DNA from 4 places in the Paenibacillus sp. FSL R7-277 genome. Region 4 is predicted to be linked to each of the others. Evidence: riboswitches for the same ligand, from Rfam matches in the RefSeq annotation. Region 4 holds a riboswitch; each other region holds the start of a gene.
What was found. Region 4 has a riboswitch for cyclic di-GMP ahead of C173_RS03530 (fibronectin type III domain-containing protein). Riboswitches for the same ligand answer to the same signal wherever they lie in the genome.
Positions count from the first base shown of each region.

Region 1: another riboswitch for cyclic di-GMP. It lies ahead of C173_RS18870 (thiamine pyrophosphate-binding protein); the one in region 4 lies ahead of C173_RS03530 (fibronectin type III domain-containing protein).
Region 2: another riboswitch for cyclic di-GMP. It lies ahead of C173_RS21205 (flagellar assembly protein A); the one in region 4 lies ahead of C173_RS03530 (fibronectin type III domain-containing protein).
Region 3: another riboswitch for cyclic di-GMP. It lies ahead of C173_RS05425 (PA14 domain-containing protein); the one in region 4 lies ahead of C173_RS03530 (fibronectin type III domain-containing protein).

Region 1 covers NZ_ASPX01000065.1:59,614-64,548, reverse strand. Annotated here, with positions in the region: gene C173_RS18885 (3-oxoacyl-[acyl-carrier-protein] synthase III C-terminal domain-containing protein) at 1-959, opposite strand, end outside; gene C173_RS18880 (hypothetical protein) at 1,099-1,449, opposite strand; gene C173_RS18875 (carboxymuconolactone decarboxylase family protein) at 1,601-1,981, opposite strand; gene C173_RS18870 (thiamine pyrophosphate-binding protein) at 2,032-3,645, opposite strand; cyclic di-GMP riboswitch class I at 3,792-3,888, opposite strand; gene C173_RS18865 (methyl-accepting chemotaxis protein) at 4,390-4,935, opposite strand, start outside.
Region 2 covers NZ_ASPX01000071.1:32,733-37,667, reverse strand. Annotated here, with positions in the region: gene C173_RS21220 (ABC transporter ATP-binding protein) at 1-712, opposite strand, end outside; gene C173_RS21215 (ABC transporter substrate-binding protein) at 727-1,740, opposite strand; gene biuH (biuret amidohydrolase) at 1,766-2,449, opposite strand; cyclic di-GMP riboswitch class I at 2,954-3,046, shown strand; gene C173_RS21205 (flagellar assembly protein A) at 3,124-4,773, shown strand; gene C173_RS21200 (aldo/keto reductase) at 4,804-4,935, shown strand, end outside.
Region 3 covers NZ_ASPX01000010.1:924-5,858, forward strand. Annotated here, with positions in the region: gene C173_RS05420 (sugar phosphate nucleotidyltransferase) at 36-1,409, shown strand; cyclic di-GMP riboswitch class I at 1,547-1,627, shown strand; gene C173_RS05425 (PA14 domain-containing protein) at 1,642-3,978, shown strand; gene C173_RS05430 (glycosyl hydrolase) at 4,231-4,935, shown strand, end outside.
Region 4 covers NZ_ASPX01000008.1:129,198-134,132, forward strand. Annotated here, with positions in the region: gene C173_RS03530 (fibronectin type III domain-containing protein) at 1-2,595, opposite strand, end outside; cyclic di-GMP riboswitch class I at 2,653-2,754, opposite strand; gene C173_RS03535 (MFS transporter) at 2,839-4,056, opposite strand; gene C173_RS03540 (hypothetical protein) at 4,138-4,683, opposite strand; gene C173_RS03545 (DUF350 domain-containing protein) at 4,814-4,935, opposite strand, start outside.

The DNA.
Region 1 (4,935 bases), on a different contig from region 4:
CCGGCGCCCACGGTCCAGAACAGGACCTTGTCTCCGCGTTCAAGCTGCCCGGTAGTGACGGCTCTGTGAAGGGCAATGAACGGGCTGCTGGTCGAGGTATAGCCGAACTCATCGCCTATGTAGACTGCGGCCTCAGGGTTAATACCGGTTTTGCCGGAGACGGCCTGGATGTTCGGAAGAGACAGCTGTGAGAAGCAGGCAGCCTTGACCGATTCAGGGGCAATCCCGTTGTTGCTTAGCAGAGTGTTGATTGATTCGGAAGCGGCATCCACACAGATGGAATCATCGAATGGAATGAACTTCACATTGAACTCTCCTGCGGCAACACCGGTGCGTCCGAGCTTAGCCAGGCCTTCTGCCGGGAACAGAGAGTTGCCGTACACACAGGTGTCTGTCTGGTAGATAGAGTCAATGAAGCCGACCGAATGCTCATCGCGCTCCAGAATAACAGCGGCAGCGGCATCACCGAAGTTCGCGTAATATACCGGATCATTCTTGTCCGCATGCGGTGCCACGTAATCGGAGCCGATGACCAGGGCGCGGCGGATTCTCGGGTTCGCCATCATCTGGCGGCTGACCTGCTCAACCGAGGCGGTCATTCCGGCACAGTTGGCATTGCTGTCAATACAGATGGTATGCGAAGCCCCGTTAATCAGGCGGTGAATCATCAATGAGTTCGTAGGAAATATATATTCAGGGGTTTGGCTTGCATAAGCGATCAGGTCAATGTCAGGGCCGGTAAGACCGGTCTTCTCCAGAACATTACTTGCGGCTTCAAAAGCCATTGTCAGGGAATTCTCATCCGGGCTGTCGATGCTGTAGCGGTTTTCACGGCCCAGAGTAGCCAACAGTCCACGGATATCAATACCTTTGTCATCAAAATGCTGAATGAAAAAGTCATTGCCGATTCTTTTGTCTGGATGGTAGATATCAATGTCCTTAATGCGAATCCCCGCCATAGTACAGACCTCCTAAAGTTTTGTTAGCTATACTTCTCACGAATCTGCTTCTTACAAAACTCTCTTCCAGCATTAGCAGCCGGTTTAATGAATGAACCTGTGCGTTTCAAGCGGCTGATTTAGGTTTAAATTGTATTTATTAAGCTTGTACGGTTGAAGTGATCTCCAGATTCTCAAGTCCTGCTTTGCGGCCCAGGCGTGCCAGCTGCATTTTGAGGATCGGGTTATTTTCCAGGGTAAGACTCACTTTCTGGAAGCCGTCAGCCTTGAACATGATGAAGCAGCCTTCAAGCAGCGGTACAACATCAGGAGCGGTTACATTCAGCTTGCGGCAGTCGATCTCTAGTGCATATTCAGCAGGGCTGATCGGGTTAATAGTCTGCTGGTAAGCCTGTATAGATTTGAGCCCGTCCTCGTTAGAGAAGGTTCCCTCCAGCTCAATATTGATTACTTTCTTCGCAGTATCTGTCTTCAAAATAAATTGTCCCATGTTGATCTCTCCCTAAGTGTAATTTCCAATACCTCCAAAACGTTATTCCTGCGACTCTATTCGACAAAACCGCAATTCGATTTGGGATATTTTGCCTTCATTATAACCAGATCATACTGAAACGTGCAATCAAAAGTCGAAATTTGTAGATTTATGAAGATTTTTCTTTGATCTCCTCCAGGGTATCCAGCAGCACATTAAAGGCCGAAATCACCCGGGGGGCACCGACGCAAGGGGTCAGATGCAGCAGCACGCCCTTGATCTGCTCGACGGTCATGCCAACGCGGAGCGCCATTACATAATGAACCCCCAGCTGTTCATATTGTCCCATCGTAATCAGCGACGAGATCACCGCGATCTCCTTCCAGTCAGAGCCAATCGTGGTCCGCTGAAAAATATCGCCATAGGCATTGCCCATGATATATTCGGCTAATTCCGGAAAATGCTCTTTGATCGGAGCCAGGGCCTTGGCCCCATAATCTCCTGAGAGATCAGTGAAATGATCGAGTCCGCTGTTCATGTTCTTGTTCACGATATGTCCTCCTGATAGTAGGTTAGAAAAGGTGTGCGGATACGGCTTCCTTACGTAAGATCCAGCGTGCGGTGGGCCGTAGGAGGCATTTCATCACGGTCAGTCAGCAGCTCAATGACAGCTGCCTTGTTAAGTGCCACAGCTTCGCGGATTGCGGCAGCGAACTCCTCCTGCGTCTCGCAGCGGAAGCCGGCTGCACCCAGCGATTCGGCGAATTTCACGGCATCCATCGGAACCTCGAAGATCGTACCGTCAATCCGGCCGGTCGTTTTCTCCATACCCTTAAGCGCCATATCCAGCTGCTTATTGTTCACCACAATGAAAATCACCGGAATGTCCTTGCAAACGGCTGTGTTTATTTCAGTTCCGAGCATCATAAAACAGCCGTCACCGGTAATGCAGAAGACAGTCTCTCCGGGAGAAGCCGTCTTGGCACCGATCGCCATGCCAATTGAATTGCCCATGCAAGCAAAGTAGGCATCGAATATGAAGCTGCCGGGCCTGCGGACATTGAACCATTTCACAGCATTGAACCCGTGGCTGCCGTCATCTACAAACACGCTGCTGTTGTAAGGAATCAGGTCGCTCATTGTGCTCATTACCGAAGCCAGAGAGAGCCCCGCCAGCACGGGCAACTCGTCATTGTAAGCATTGGAGATTGTGATTTCATGCTTGGTGACCGTAGAGGGGTCCAGCTTCTGAAGATACAGTGCCAGGTTATCCCTTAAGTCCCCGCCGACAGCGATGGTGGATGAGGACAGTATTTTGCCGACAAAGGTTGGATCTACATCGAACTGGATCAGCTGCGGCGGATGATTCTCCGGCTTCAGGTTGCAGATGGTCATGTCGCTCAGGCGGGAGCCCAGAACAATGAACAGGTCGCTGTTGTTCAGCAATTCATCGCCGTGCGAGGAGCCGCCAACGCCGACAGGACCGTGGTAGAGCGGGTGATCATAAGCTATTGCACCTTTGCCGCCTGGAGAGGTGACTACAGGAATGTTGAAGGTCTCAGCCAGCTGAACCAGTTCCTGATGGGCACCTGAGCGGTTGACGCCTTTACCGGCAATGATCAGCGGCCTAGCGGATTGATTAATCGCCGAGATGACCCGGTCATAGTTCTGATAACTGACTAGTCCCTCGCGTTCCGGCAGAACAATCCGGCATTCCGCGAGCCGCTCTGTCTGCACATCAAACGGAATGCAGAGATGGACCGGACCTTTTTGGTCACCGAGGGCGATGGATAGGGCATGGTTGAAAATCGTGCTGAAGTGATCGCCGCGTTCAACGAGCTTGCTGAAGAGGGTGGCCGGCCGGAACATATCTGCCAAATCAGCCAGGTAGGAAGTGGAATCCTGACATTGGGGAATGCCCAGCTCCTTGATGGACTGATGTCCGGTGATGAAGAGGACGGGAAGATTATTGGCCTTGGCATGCGCTGCTGCGGTGAGCAGATTCGTTCCGCCCGGACCGGAGGTGCCGAAGGCTACCCCGAGACTGCCGGTCTTCAGAGCATAACCGCCGGCGGCGAAGCCGGAGCTGGATTCGTGCCGGCCGGGGATGAACTCTATACCGTAGTCAACCATTTTCAAAGCGATGGGGCAAATAGACTTGCCTATGATTCCAAAAGAATGAGTGACTCCCAGATCGTGTAATGCTTCCGCCATATAATCTGCAACTGTCTTCAGAACATCCACCCCGCAAGTTGTTATTTGTATACGTCAGCAATAGAAAACCTGTACTCACCATTGGAGCACAGGTCTGTTGCACGAATCACCATAATCAAACGCGAAACCTAAGGCGTTCACAGTTTTTCAGCAACCTGGCTGTCATGATCCCACTTCAGAAATGAGACTGTAGATCCATGGCTTTGCGTCATTCCCTTTCGGTGAATTTTGCCGGTATGCGGTTATAAATGAATTTGTGGAGAATTTTCCTTTACAATATATTCCTTGCTCCGCTTTTGTCAATAACCCCTGTGAGAAGAAACTCGGAATTTGACGAATATTCAGGAGTGGAAATGGCTAAATATTTGGATTTTCAAACTTTTGAAAATGGTTGTCCCTGGAAGACTAAAGTCTTAAAATGCAAATGGCCGTTTAGGTTGATTAATGTGGGAAGTGAGCACAAAGCCTCATTACATTCCTGATTTACTGCAAAACATTAAGAATTCACTAGATATACAGCATTACAAATTTCAGTGATAGGACTTAAGTAATAGTGATGTAAGATGTTAGCTTATAGACAAGCTATGACAATAGAACGACTATAGTAAAGAAGTGCAAAGCACGGTTTTTACCCTTATGCACAATTTCAACAATTTGTGAATATTACATAACAATCTTTGTTTTGCCCAAAAAAAGAGACACCTCCCGCAGAAAATTCCGCAGGCGTGTCTCTTTGTGCTGAGGTTAAAATTTGAAAATATGAATCGTTTTTTGCAGGTTGAAGACCGCGGAGGTCATCTTCTCTGTCTCCTCAGCTACGGATTGAAGAGCATGAATCTGTTCGTTCATCGCTGCGGATACCTCTTCCGTCCCTGCGGCGGTCTCCTGGGTGATGGCTGAGATATTCTCGATCGCCCCGGAGATCTTGAGCGCGCTCTCCAGCATAAGGTCACTCTCTGCGGAAAAGGAGGCAATCTGCTCGGTTATGTATTGGACACTATGCACAATTTGAGCAAAAATGTTGGCTGTCTCCGTAATCATCTCATTCTGCACTTGGACTACCTCTTCATTGATGGCGATGTTATCGATAGCCTGCTTGATATCCGCTTCGATGCTGCGTACCAGACCGAACACCTCTTTGGTTGAAGCGGTGGATTCCTCGGCCAGCTTGCGGACCTCCTGGGCAACAACGGCGAACCCGCGGCCATGCTCGCCTGCACGGGCAGCTTCAATAGAAGCATTGAGCGACAGCAGGTTGGTCTGTTCAGCAATTTCGGTAATCGTCTTGGT
Region 2 (4,935 bases), on a different contig from region 4:
GAATGATATCCGTCACACCGGCAGGCCGGGGAGACATCATCACGACCCGGTCCGACAGCAGCGCGGATTCATGGATCGAATGGGTGACCATCACAATGCTGCTTAGACTGGTCTCCGGGCTCTCCCATAGCCGCAGCAGCTCGAAATTCAGCTTCTCACGCGTCAGCTCATCCAGTGCGCCGAACGGCTCATCCATCAGCAGCACCGTCGGATCAGCCGCCAGAGCTCGGGCAATCGCTGCCCGCTGCTGCATCCCGCCGCTGAGCTGATGCGGGAAGTGGTTCAGATAATCCTGGAGGCCGACCAGGCTCAGGGCACTTTCTGCTTTTTCACGTGCCTCGGCTTTGCTGAACTTCTTCTTCTCGCCCAGCTCCAGCGGCAGCATGACATTCTGCAGCGCGCTGAGCCACGGCATCAGGACCGGCTTCTGGAAGACCATGCCCAGGGACAGATCAGGTGAAGCATACGCCACCTCTCCACCGGCCTCCGGGCTTAACAGCCGCAGCATCAACCGGAGTGTTGTGGATTTCCCGCAGCCGCTTGGTCCAAGAATCGAAATGAACTCATTGCGGTATACATCAAGGCTGACCTGATCCAGCACAGGCACGTTGCCGAAAGAAAGAGAGCAATTGCGCAGGGAGAGCATGGTTTCCCGGGTACCGGGATGCCGCGCGGCGGCAGCATCCAGCTGTTCTTTGATCGCTGTTGTCATTATCGGGTCCCTCCTTATTTCAAAAACTCGTTGGTGAACAATCCGCCGATGTCCTGTTCCTTTTTCACAAATCCCAGCTCGACCAGATTCTTCTGCAATGTCTCCCAAGATGCCTCGTCCATTGAGCCCAGCGGGAGCTTCTCCGGATCCAGCAGCGGAATGCTGGCCTTCATCATATTGACCTCATGCTTCAGATCCAGCTTCTCGCCATACTTCAGACCGAATTCCGCCGCTTCCTCCGGATGCTTTACTGCATAATCCCAGCCCTGCATAGACGCCTGCACGAAGCTTGCGACCATCTCCGGGTCCTTCTTGATGATAGACTCCGTAGTGAACAAGGTATCAGCATAGAAATTGATGCCATAGTCGTTCGGGTCGATAATATTCACTTCCTTGCCCTGCTCCTCTACAGCCAGCACTTCATTAATGACATATCCGGGCCAGGCCTTGACCTGACCGGTTAACAGCGGACTCAGATCATATTTGACCGGCATCTCTTCGATTTGCGAAGGGTCGATACCCGCGCTTTTCTCCATGGCCCGGAAGGTCAGCTCTTCGTTGCCGCCCAGCTTAATGCCCACCTTTTGCCCGACCAGATCCTCCATCGTCTTGATCCCTGACTCTTTGAGCGTGAACATGACGAACGGGGTTTTGCGGTAGATCGCGGACAACGCTTTGACCGGGACGCCTTTCTCTCTGGCGATGACGATCTGGTCGGCACCGGTAACTCCGAACTCCTCACTGCCGGAAGCTACCATCTGCACAGCCGGGAAATCCGAGCCCCCCGGGCGGATCTCAACATCCAGCCCCGCTTCTTTATAGAAGCCTTTTTCCACTGCGGTATAAAAGCCGGCAAACTGCGCCTGGTGAATCCACTTCAGCCGGAGCACCACCTTTTTCAGCTCGCCCGAGCCTTCCGCTCCCTGGCCTTCAGCCTTCCCGGCTTCCGTATTGTTACCGCAGGCGGTCAGGAGCAGCATTAGCGAGGTTAACAGCATCAGCGCTTTTGTTCTGGACTTGTTCCACATGGTTATTCCCCCGTTTATGAATGATTTAGTATTGCTCCAGCGCCTTCAGCACCGCTTGTGAATCACTTACACTGCCGAACACTCCGCCCTGCATTTGAACCATACTCAGCGCCGCCAGGTGATTCGCTTCATCCGTCGCTCCTGTACAATCTGCAAGGATCAGACACTCGTACCCGCGGTCATTGGCTTCCCGCATCGTGGTGTGTACACAGACATCGGTAGTAATACCGGTCAGAATCAGATGGGTAATTCCTTTATTCTTCAGGATCAGGTCCAGGTCTGTTGCGTAAAAGCTCCCTTTGCCCGGCTTGTCTATAATGTACTCTCCGTGGGCAGGCGCCAGCTCATCAATGATCTGCCAGCCGCGCTCCCCCCGCACGAGGATTCGTCCCGCCGGTCCTTCGGAGCCGATCTCGGCCCCGATCTGGCGGCTGCGCCACCGCTTGTTCGCCGGCAGATCCGACAGATCCGGCTTATGCCCCTCGCGGGTATGGATCACGGTGAAGCCTTCGATGTCCCGGATACGGGCCAGCAGCCGCTGAATGGGCTGGATCGCCCTCGCTGTTAATGAGAGGTCATAACCCATTCTCTCGACGTAACCGCCCTTGCCGCAAAAATCCGTCTGCATGTCGATAATCATCAGCGCTGTCTTCGCCGGGTCCACAGCCCCGTCATAAGGCCAGATGTAAGGTGTTGCTGCAATCTGCATGGTTTATGCTCCTCTCCTGATGTCGCTATCTCTATTAATGTTATATTAGTTAACATTAATTCGCGTTTCCTTGGTATGAGTTAGATTATATTACAATGAATTTGCGATGTCTTCGGTTTTATTACGAAATAATACACTGAATGTTTGTGTTTATTTACACAGTTAACATATACATAACATTAACACTCGCAAAATCGCTTATCAAAAAAGAACACTCCGATTCTTACCAAGCCCAGGGTGTCCCAACAGTTGAATGCTCATACTTTCCTCCCCCTGCCTCTTCCATAAGCTGTAAGCGCTGGGAAACCAGTTTTTTTGTCGAAATAGAGCTGCATATTTCGAGTTTTTTGATAAATAGGCATAATATAGTTGAAAAATAGCTCTTTAAGTACTAGAATTAAGCTTGTTTGCAGAAGTTAATGACGCGTAAGAACTATTTATGACTCTTTTTGTCGATTACAGTCGACCATAACTCCCACCTCTACAGGATGTATATCATTGATCTATTTCTAAAGGCAAACTTCCCGAAAGGGCAGGACGCAAAGCTATGGGCCTAAGAACGCCGGAATCTGCGTTTACGGTTGCCAGGCTGCCAATAGAGACCACTTAAGCCAGCTATTCAGGAGGGAAAGCCTCCCAGGCTTGATGATGTTCTTTTTCTGTACGAATTGCCATTGATCATACGAAAAAGTGAGGTTACAACCATGCCGCAGCAGGATATCGAACCAAGCCGATATGAATTCGTAGAGTCCCTGATGCTCGAACGTAAAGGTCTCCTGGATTCATTCTCTGTGGAGGGCCGAGCTTCTGACGGGACAACTGGAGATAAGAATGGAATTATCCTCGTGCAGGACAACCAGATATTCATTACTCCCCCGCTCCCCGGAGGTGCTCCCGCCCGCATTTCTGCGGTCCACCCTGTTGTCCTGAAGATCAACTGGAAGACCGTTACAGAGCCGACCGAGGTGACCAGGGCGGATTATATCACTTGGGAGATCTGTGAGAAGCCGCAATATGAAATTACCGTATCGCCTGACAAGCTCAAGGTCCACTTCACTTTATACCGTGCAGAGAAGTACGCCTGGAATCTGGTCAACTGCCCCGCCGCCTTCGAAGCGGTCGTCCGTGCCCAGCCCAATCCGGCGATGCTGCTGTCCACGCTCACCATAGAACAGATTATCGCCTCACTGGACAACCGTTTTATTCTGCGCAACCTGAACATTCCCGCCCTGTACGCGGAGCTTACGAACCCTACATATCTCCCCGTATGCATCGCTGAAGGCAGAGCCCCGCTGCCCGGCAAGGAAGCCCGGCTGGAATTCCTGCTGCCTGAGCATACACTGGAGGGGAACCGGATGCTTCAGGGACAGGGAGCCCGGGGTCAGAAGCCTGCGGAACCCTTGGAGTATCTCCGTTTCCCGGGAGCCCCCTTTGCCTTTGCAGGCGAAGTCTTCGCCCGCAAGCTGCCGCCGGAAGAAGGCATTCCCGGCCTCGACACAGACGGAAGGGTCCTGCCCCCTCCCCCGCCGCAGGATATCTACTTTGCTGCCGGTAATCATGCCAAGCTCCTTCCCTGTGGCAATATCGTAGCCCGGCACACCGGCAGGCCCCGTATCTGCGGAGGAAGCGGCAGCGTCCGGATATGTGACTTCCCTCCGGTCAGTCTTCTGGCCAGAGAGATGACAGATCCTGCGGGCGATGTTATGTTCGCAGGTGACATCATTGTACCGGGAGATCTGGAAGGACCTGTACGAATTGAAGCCCTCGGGAATGTGTACGTCTATGGCGATATCCGCCAATCTACAATTATAGCCACCGGCAGTATTTACGTTAGCGGCCAGGTCACCGGCAGCGGCCTGTACGCCGGACACGCCGGGGTAATGCAGCATCGTCTGCACAGCCTCGCATGCCTGCTGCGGACAGAGACGGACGGACTGCTTGAGGCAGCGCGCCAGCTGGCCAAGAATGTGGAATCCCGCCAGCAATCCGTGAATTACGGCCTGGTAGTCATGCTGCTGCTGGAGGATAAATACAGCCACTTGGGCAGCCTGATCCGTGATCTTCAGGCTGCGCTAAGCCGTATGAACGGGGCGTTCGGCTCCGGCACGGACCAGCTCTGGCAGATGCTTGAGGTATTCGCCCATCCGGGACAATTCACCGGGTACATCACGGACAGTGTCCTAAGCCGCTTCTCCAGGCTGCTGCTTAAGCTGGGTGAGGAGATTGAGCTGCTCCAGGAGGAGCATGCGGTGATTAATCTCGCCCGGTCACAGGACAGCCGCCTGGAGTCCGGCGGCAAGCTGCTTGTGCGTGATTCCTGCTAAGACTACTACTATATAAGGAGAAGTGAGAGCGTGCGATATAACCGTCTGGGCAATAGCGGCCTGCAGGTGTCCGCCCTGGGTCTTGGAACCAATTCCTTCGGCAAACGGGCAGATCAGGAAACCTCGGTCCGCATTCTGCACACCGCTATGGATCAGGGCATC
Region 3 (4,935 bases), on a different contig from region 4:
AATACCCAATAACAATACGATATGGAGGGTTCACTATGAAACTAGTACTTCTATCAGGCGGCTCCGGCAAGCGGCTCTGGCCGTTGTCCAATGATTCACGCTCCAAGCAATTTCTGAAGGTACTGGCAAGTCCGGCAGGTGAACCGGAATCAATGGTACAACGGGTATGGAGACAGCTGGAGGAGAACGGCATGGCCGGGTCCTCTTATCTGGCGACCGGACGCAGCCAGGTGGAGATGATCCAGAGCCAGCTCGGCAGCGGGGTGCCGATCATCGTGGAGCCGGAGCGGCGGGATACCTTCCCGGCTATTGCGCTGACGGCGGCCTACCTGTATTCCATCGCGGGGGTGTCCCCAAGCGAGACCGTGGCGATTCTGCCGGTGGACCCATACGTGGAATCCTCCTTTTTTGAAACGGTGCTGCAACTGGAGAACACCATGCTGGTGAGCGGGGCGAACCTGGCGCTGATGGGCGTAGTTCCCGAGCATGCTTCGGAGAAATACGGCTACATCATTCCAACGGGCGCAGATGCGGGAGCGAATGGTTACCTGCAAGTGAGCCACTTCCAGGAGAAGCCTGACCGTGTGCAGGCCGAGGAGCTAATCAGCCGGGGAGCGCTCTGGAACTGCGGAGTATTCGCCTTCCGTCTGGGCTACCTGCTGGATATCCTGCAGCGCAAAGGGCTGCCGCTGAATTACGAGGAGCTGCAGAAGCAGTATAAGCTGCTGTCCTCCATCAGCTTCGATTACGAAGTGGTAGAGAAAGAAGAGAACATCGTCGTGCAGCCGTACGCCGGATTCTGGAAGGACCTGGGTACCTGGAACACCCTGACCGAGGAAATGACCAGCAACCATGTCGGCAAAGGCTTCATCACCGCTGACTCCGAGGGCACCTGCCTCATTAACGAGCTGGATATTCCGATTACGGTCATCGGGGCGAAGGATCTGATTATCGCCGCCAGCCCGGACGGCATTCTGGTAACGCATAAGGCCGAGAGTCCGCGGATCAAGGAAGTGCTGAAGACTTTTGAACAAAGACCGATGTACGAGGAACGCCGCTGGGGACACTACAAGGTGATCGATTATGTGAAATATGATGAAGGCAACGAGGTGCTGACCAAGCGGATCTTCATTAACGAGGGCAAAAATATCAGCTATCAGCTGCATCACAAACGCAGTGAAATCTGGACCTTCGTCAGCGGGGAAGCCAGCATTGTCATCAATGAGAAGATGCATACGGTGAAGGCGGGAGATGTGGTGCGGATACCGGAAGGGACCAAGCATGCCATTCTTGCTCTTACCGATGTGGAGTTCATTGAGGTGCAGACGGGGTCTGAGCTGGTAGAGGAAGACAATATCCGTATTACTCTGGACTGGGAGGATATCGCTCTACATCAGTTCATTTCTTAGGTCTAACTTATCTATTTAACCAATTGTTACAATTTTAAATCAGGTATTGAGAACTATTTTTTAGACAAATTTTGTTTTTACTCTACATTAAATTTGCATATCGACGATACTTACGGTAAGAGGGATTGATCCTTCCAAAACGACAATGGCAAACCTAATCGAAAGATAGGGACGCAAAGCTATAGGGCCTTCGCAAGAGTGGCAGCCTGGCTACCGAAAGGAAGAGAATATTGTGAAAACTTACCGTAAGTCTCGTTTGCTCTGCGCTGTGCTGTCGCTGGCCGTGGTATTGTCTGCTGTACCCGTGGGACTGGGAATCGCCCCGTCCACTGTCAAGGCTGCTTCCTCTACAGGAGCGCCCGTGAACCCTAATGCCTCAGCCGAGGCGGTCAAGCTGCTGAACAATCTGTGTGATATCTCGGGAAATGGAATTATTACAGGGCAGCATGACTATTTCGAGAGTCCGGATGAGCTGAGCAACAAGCTGAAGGGAACAAGCGGACAATACGCCGCACTGCATGGTTATGAGCTTGGAGCAATCGGTGGACAGAGTGAGAGCGGAGTAGCTGCACAACGCAAAAATATTGTCTGGAGTGCGACGAACTGGTCCAGAGCGGGCGGCATTGTCGCCATGACCTTCCACCAGAATCTGCCGGGTACCAAGTACGAATGGTCCAATGTGCAAAAGTCAATCAGCCAGGCACAGTTCAACAAATACGTAACCCCCGGCACCACGGAGTATAACGCGCTGATCACCGATCTGGATAAAGTAGCCGTCTCGCTTAAAAGCCTGCGGGATGCCAAGGTTCCCATCCTGTGGAGACCGTACCATGAAATGAACGGCGGCTGGTTCTGGTGGGGGAAGAAAGATAATTTCTCAGCTCTGTGGAATATTATGTATGACCGTTTCGTAAACGTTCATCAATTAAATAATCTGATTTGGGTATGGAACCCGAATGCGCCGAATGCCAACTCTGATCCCTATGCACGGACTTATCCGGGTGCGGACAGAGTGGATGTGCTGGCAGCGGATATATATAATAACGACTACTCGAATAAATATCATGATGATCTGACCAGCCTGGCTGGCGGCAAACCGATCGGCATCGGCGAGAACGGTGAAATGCCGAATATCTCGAAGCTGAAGCTGACCCAGCAGAATTACGTGTTCATGATGAACTGGGGCAAGATGCTCTATGAGAATAACAGCACGGCAACGATCAAGAATTTCATGAACGACAGCTACACACTGACCCGTGACCAATATAAGGCCTGGTCTGCTCCGGCGGCGGCTCCTAAGCCAACAGCAACGCCGACGCCTACAGCAACACCAACGCCTACAGTAACACCAACGGCAACCGCAACGCCAACACCGACAGCAACGCCAACCGCAACATCGGCACCAACCGTTGCGCCGATTCCGAAGCCGGTCCCAACCTCCGGTGATACGGAGAGCAAGCCTGCCCAGAACGGGTTGCTTGGAGAATACTTCAAGAACATGACACTCTCGGGGACACCGGTTATGGTGCGTAACGATGAGGTCATCAGCTTCAATTGGCGTCAGGGTGCTCCTAATGCCGCACTTGGCACAGATTACTTCTCGATCCGTTGGACCGGCCAGATTAAGCCGGCTTACAGCGAGACCTATCAGTTCTATACTACATCGGATGACGGTATCCGCTTATGGGTGAACGGCACAGCAGTCATTGACAGCTGGGTCAAGCAGAGCGGAACTGCCCGCACAGGAAGCATAGCCTTGACTGCCGGGCAACTGTACGATATTAAGGTAGAGTATTATGAGAATGCAGGCGATGCGAATGTCCATCTGATGTGGCAGAGCCCCAGCCAGGTGAAGGGAACCGTACCTGCAAGTGCGCTTTTCTCCAGAGCAGGCAACACATCCATACCTGCTCCGGCTGCAACAGCAGTACCGACAACGGTACCAGCAGCGACAGTAGCGCCAGCACAGACAGCAACGCCGGCACCAGTAACGACACCAATGCCAACACCAGCACCAACACCAACACTGACGCCAGCACCGACACCAACGCCAACACCGGTGCCTACGCCGACAGCGGCTCCCGTTCCTTCTCCTACAGCAACACCGGTGGATCTGCCGGTAGAAGTTCCTGCTGCCAATGGACTGTACGCGGAATACTTCAATAACATGACGCTATCGGGCGAACCCGCTGTAGTGCGTACCGATGCTGTGCTTGATTTCAACTGGCGCCAAGGCTCGCCGGATGCCGCTCTCGGCATAGACTTCTTCTCTGTCCGCTGGAGCGGGAAGATGAAGCCGCTGTACACGGAGACTTATCAGATCTATACCCATTCCGATGACGGTATCCGCGTACGGGTGAACGGTGAGCTTGTGATTGACAGCTGGGTGAAGCAGAGCGGCACCGAACGCATGGGCAGCATCAGCCTGACCGCAGGCGAGCTGTATGATATTCAGGTAGAGTATTATGAGAATCAAGGGGATGCAAAAGCGCGGCTGATGTGGCAGAGTCCAAGCCAGGCCAAAGGAACCATTCCGGCAAGCGCGCTGTTTCTCCCTTCCGCTTCGTAAGCTCATAAGGTCCGCAGCTGTGTTCAACATTGGCGCTGTTACTGGTTAAGACGTTACAATTATAAATCCTGCAAGCCACTCTTAATGGCCCTGCTTACCAGCAGGGCTACTAAGCTATAGACGACCATCCGGGAAGCGTAACCGCTCCGGGGTCTGCCGAAGCGGTGTGGCTGGAGAAAGGAGATTACATTGAACACTAACCGTAAGTACAGGCTATTTACAACTGTTTTTCCTCTTATCCTTATCCTTTCATTGCTTCCATGGGGGGAAGGGCGCAGTCTTCCGGCAGATGCCAAGGTTACCACACTGGCCTCCCCTGCCGCCGCTCCCATTAAGCCCATTAATCCTTCGGCCTCCAAGGAGGCTTCCGCACTGTTAAGCTATCTCCACGATCTCAGCGGCAAGGGCATGATATCCGGCCAGCATGATTATTTGGAGAGCCCCGATGAATTCAATAATAAGCTCCGCACCACAACCGGCCGCTATGCCGTTCTGCATGGCTATGAGCTGGGAGCCATAGGTAACCAGTCCAAGGCGACCATTGCCAAGCAGCGTCAGGCTGTCGTGGACAGCGCCATCCGGTGGCATAAGGGCGGCGGCATTGTCGCCATGACCTTCCATCAGAATCTGCCGGGAACTGCGCCGGTATGGACCAATGTGCAGAAGCCGCTTAGCCAGAATCAATTCAAGCAGTACGTCACTCCCGGAACGCCGCAGTATAAGGCTCTGATTGCCGAGCTGGATGAAGTGGCCAAGTATCTGGGTGAGCTGCGGGATGCCGGAGTTCCCGTGTTATGGCGGCCCTATCATGAGATGAACGGCGGCTGGTTCTGGTGGGGGCAGAAGGATGACTTTGTGAAGCTGTGGGACCTGGTCTATGACCGCATGGTGAATACGCATAAGCTGAACAATCTGCTGTGGGTGTGGAATCCGAATGCCCCCAACAAGTCGTCTGAG
Region 4 (4,935 bases):
ATTCTGTGGAACTCCAGGCAAAGTATGCACGGTGATGATATCGCTCCATTCACTGATTCCATCATCGTTCTTAGCTCGTACACGATAGCTATGCTTGCTGTTAGATTGGAGACTTTCATGTATAAACGAATTATCGGTGATGTTATTACTAACGACTCCGTCTATCTCCAAATCATAGGAGGCGGCTCCCGATACAGCATCCCAGTGCAAATGAATAGACTGCTCATCTGCCGTTCCCTGCAACTTGGAAGGCACTCCAACTAGAGTGGTCTTCGTAACCACTTCGCTCCATGCCCCTGATCCGCTGCTGTTAACCGCTCGGATTCGGAATACCTTAGGCATGTTCGGATTCAGATCATTCTCCTGATAAGTTAGCACCGGTCCTATATTCTTTGTGCTGTTATTAACCTCTATTTCATAACTGGAGGCCCCGGTTACCGGCTCCCATGCGAGAGTAATGGTATGGCTTGTAGCATTCAATTGAATGTTCAAGGGAGCTGCAGGCAAGGTCCAGTAAGACGAGGCTGTTGACCACTCCCCTTTGATATCACCACTGATGGCCCGGATCCGGTAGAAATGCTCGGTTCCCGGACTAAGTCCCTCCTTGGCGAAACCAGGTTCACTGCCAAGAACGGTAACCTCTTTATCAAATTCCAACTCATAGCCGTCCGCATTAAACAAAGAAGGCCAGCCCAGTGTAATGGCTGAGTCTGTTGCACTTGCATTTACTGCTGGTATAGAAAACGGTCTTAGAGATACAGAAGGAACCACCTCACGAATCTGCTGCTCGCTCTCCCAGAATAAGCTGGCCTGAGGATTCCCCATGTCATTCGCATACTCCATCTTCAGGTCATATTTTTTCCCCGCTTCGAGCTGGAGAGTTCCTTGCTCCACATGCTGCTTCGCTGTCCAGGCATCGACCAGGAGCTGATCATTCACCCAGAGTCTGACTCCGCCTGACGTTTTAGCCGAAAATATATATTTATCTGTATAATTAGGTTGAATTTGACCTGTCCATCTTACGGAGAAACGCTGGTCCTCTATTCCTGGCACGCCCAGGAGAGGTTGCCCTGATAGAGAGATAGAATCATCTACCTTCACTGCCTTCTTGCCCGTAAAATCATTATTACTGTAATACTCAGCCTTAAGGCCCGACAGAACATACTTCAACAATGTACGTCCTGCTTGCTCATTCCCCGTGTGTATTACAGGTCTTTGATTCGAGATGACATTACCGCCTACTGCAAATAATCCGCCTGTATTGATATTCAAGTGATTATTTACACTGACGTTGTCCCGGACAAACAGGTCTCCTTGGGCTACATTTAGTTCTGCCCTTGAATTATTGGAAACCACTTCTCCTACAGACATTTCTTCGTCTACATTCATAGTTACCATAGTGTTGATGTTCATATTGCCTTGTACTACTATCCGTTTCGCGGATAGATCGAGAGAGCCATTGTTATAAACCAAAGAACCTGCAAACAATTCATTATCTACATGTACATTGGAGTTATTATTCAAATGCACAGTCCCCTGTACCCATAGGTTACCAAGATTCTCATCTGGTGCAGGGTTGATAACATTAACATCCAACTCAGTATTTGCATTTAATCCTCCACGGAGGATTAACGATCCGTACACCGTTATATTCAAATTCCGGTTCGTATTCATGCCATCTACGATTAAAATGACAGGCTGTTCTGCACTTCCAAACGTAACGCTTGATTCTAAATTCAGTTGTCCTACTGCAATAATGGCAGGCTTGTTGCTGCTGGAGCGGATAGAGCTTTGAATAGCTTCAATATCAGCATTTCTTAGTTCCACTGCATTTTTGCTAATATGCTGTATTTGTTGTTCAATAGATTCTATTTGTTCGCGGATATGCCGAGAGATTTCTCCTTGCAGGCCATTAACGTGAATAAAAGGCGGAGCGTTATGTATGTTAGTCATACTTCCAGATAGAAGTACTTTGTCTCCTGCAACCTTATTGGGTTCAAAAGGCAAACGGATTTGAGGCGGTATCAACGTGGGAGTGTATGTATTAACCAATGAGATATCTATGCTATTTAGAGCAGTCTCAATTCCAGGAGCATTGATTTGACTTAAAGTTAGTCTTCCATCTTCGACAGCAACCTTCTTCTTGATCGTTCTATGCTGCCCTGCTTCAAGAGTGAGTCCCTCCATAACTTTGATATTCTCAACAGTTAGGGAATTATTGCTGCTATAAACAGAGTCACCTACGGTTACTGAGACTTCATAAGTACCATTGTCTAGCGCTATTTCCCACTTTCCATCCGGATGGATTCGTGTCAGGCTGCTTATGCCGGAGTTGTCGTATGTATCTCTTGAGACTGTTGCATCGGTATGATCCATGTTCCAGCCGTAAGAGTATTGGTTTTTGACACTAAAAACGGCTCCGGAATCTGCAAGCTCTCCGTCCTGTACGGGAGTTTGTTCGGGCTGAAACCGGATTTTGAGCATACTGTACTGCGCGGAAATCTTCATCCCTGAGAATTCCACGAAAGGTGAGAGAAGTTGAGCCAGAATGATAAAACACAGTACCTTGCATATGAAGCTTTTGCTATTTGTCATAAAAGACCTCCGCTCAATTACAATTCCTTTAAAAAAGGGCGCAAAAAAACCACCGGAAAGAGCGGCCCGGCTGCCATTCACAGATGGGGATTTCCCGCCCTGTGGTAAGGCCCGTGGCTTTGCGTCCCTGACTTTCGTACAGGTTTGCCTTTTTAGTTCTAATGGTTACATTCATGCAAAATCATTTCGATTCACTTCAATTACAATCTGTACTTACCTTGGCAATAATACCCTATATTTGAATCATATAATATTGTTATTTCTGTGAACATTTGAACTGAGCAACCCCCGCACCACCACCCAACTCCCAATCGGCGCAACGCCCAATCCCAGCATGAGCAGAGTTAGAGTCCGCGGGGACTGGTCCAGGGACAGCACGGCGATGAAGATCAGCAGGCCGAGGAGGCGGCCGCTCATCAGGCTAAGCTCCCTGAGCACTACCAGCTCCACGCGTTTGCCGGCGCTCTCCTCGGACACTCCCATCAGGTCGAAGCTGGTGGACAGCATCGGCAGCATGTAGAGCGGCAGACAGAGTGAGGTCCCGATTCCCATGATTAGGAGGGTGGTAAAGTTCACCTTCCACAGCAGCGGAAGAAGGAAGGCGATGAGCAGCAGGCTGCCTGCCAGCATACCGCCGAGGCGGGCGCGGGGCTTGAACCATCTGCCGGCCGCATAATAACTGATCAGCGAGACGGCTGAAGTCAGCAGGGCGAACTGTCCCAGCTTGCTCTCCTCCTGTGCTGCAATGTAGACGAGCAGACCGATCAGGAAGGAGAATACGCCTTCCCGGATGCCCTGAAATACTAGCGCCGCCGCAACTGGCCGCCAAGGACTGCGCCTGCGGGTAAGCTCGCGCCAGGGCTCCAGCCAGAGATAGGCTTCGCCGCGCGGCCGCTTGCGCAGGCCGAAGCTAAGCACAGCAGCTACCCCATAGATACAAAGCGACAGTATGAATACCATACGGTAACCTTGTCCGCCTTGCCAGCGGGAGATCATCCAGCCGGAGACCCAGGGTCCGGCTATTCCCGTCAGGGAACCCAGCAGGCCCATCCACCCGTTATAGAAATCGCGGTTCTTGGCATCGGTAATCTCGAAGAAAACAATATTGAACGCCAGCCAGTACAGCCCGATGGATAGCCCTAGGACCCCGCCCAGCGGCCAAATGTAATGAATCGCGTCGCCCCGCAAACACAGCACCAGCAAATAAAAAAAGCCCGATACGGCAATTCCCAGCCGCAGGGCATTCATTTTGTTATGTTCTTTCACCCACTTGCCGCCCAGCCAAAAGCTGAGACCCACGGCAAGCTGCTGGGCCACGGTGAACCAGCCGATCATGGCGAAGTTCTGCCGGCTTTTCCACAGATATACGTTGAGGAACGTTCCTGCAAGCACTGTAGCCAGAAGGTATAGCCCACCTACAGCCAGCAGCAGCGCCGCCTGTCCCCGTTCTGAACCTCTCATGCTTAGCCCTCCCTGCTCGTCCTAAGACACATCATCTATTACTAACATGTCCAGACAGCAGGGAAAGCATGAATCCGATCTTTATTCGGCTGAGGTGCTGAGATTGCGGACAAGCTGGATGCGGTCTTCCTGCGCCAGGCTGTGCTGCACATGGAAGCAGGAAGGACAGACGTACAGATTCAGCGCAAAAGGAGGCTTCAGCACAGCTGCGCCGCCTAGCGCTTCCGGCGTTGCCGGAGTGAACCCGTCCACCTGCTGCGTACCGGAGTGAAGCATCAGCTCATGGCATTGCGGACATTCCGGAGCTTCCAGCTGGGCAGCCAGCAAGCCTGAGACCTTGTCCTCATAACGCTTCAGATCATAGTCGTCACCGAACTGACCCAGCGTACCCCATACAGGCACCACGCTATCCTTGTCGTCGTCATCCCACAAATTATCGTCGCTGATCTCTTCCACTCCGGAAGCTTCCTGCGTATCCGGCTCTTCATCCTCCAGATCCTCTGCACCTATCGTCACTGTGCGGTAGCCGCTAAGCTCGTTATTGCAATGAGGACAGGTATCCTCGGGGCCAAACTCCTCATCCCATACAATCTCGGTATGGCACCATGGGCAAACTGTTGTCTCCATCAGTATAATCTCCTTCGCTTACTCACATTCGGTTCAATTCACCGTTAAATATATAATGCCGGCCGCTATAAAAGCCAGGGCTGAAAAAAACAGAATCCGAATCAGCAGCTTCATCTCCCTGCCCCCTAATTCAGAATATGGCCGCGCCGATAACATAGGACAAGGATATGGAGAGCAGCATGGCTGTCAGTCCTACGGCCCGGTTATCTGCGGCAATCTCTTCATCAATTGAAAAGACCGGAGTAAAAAACT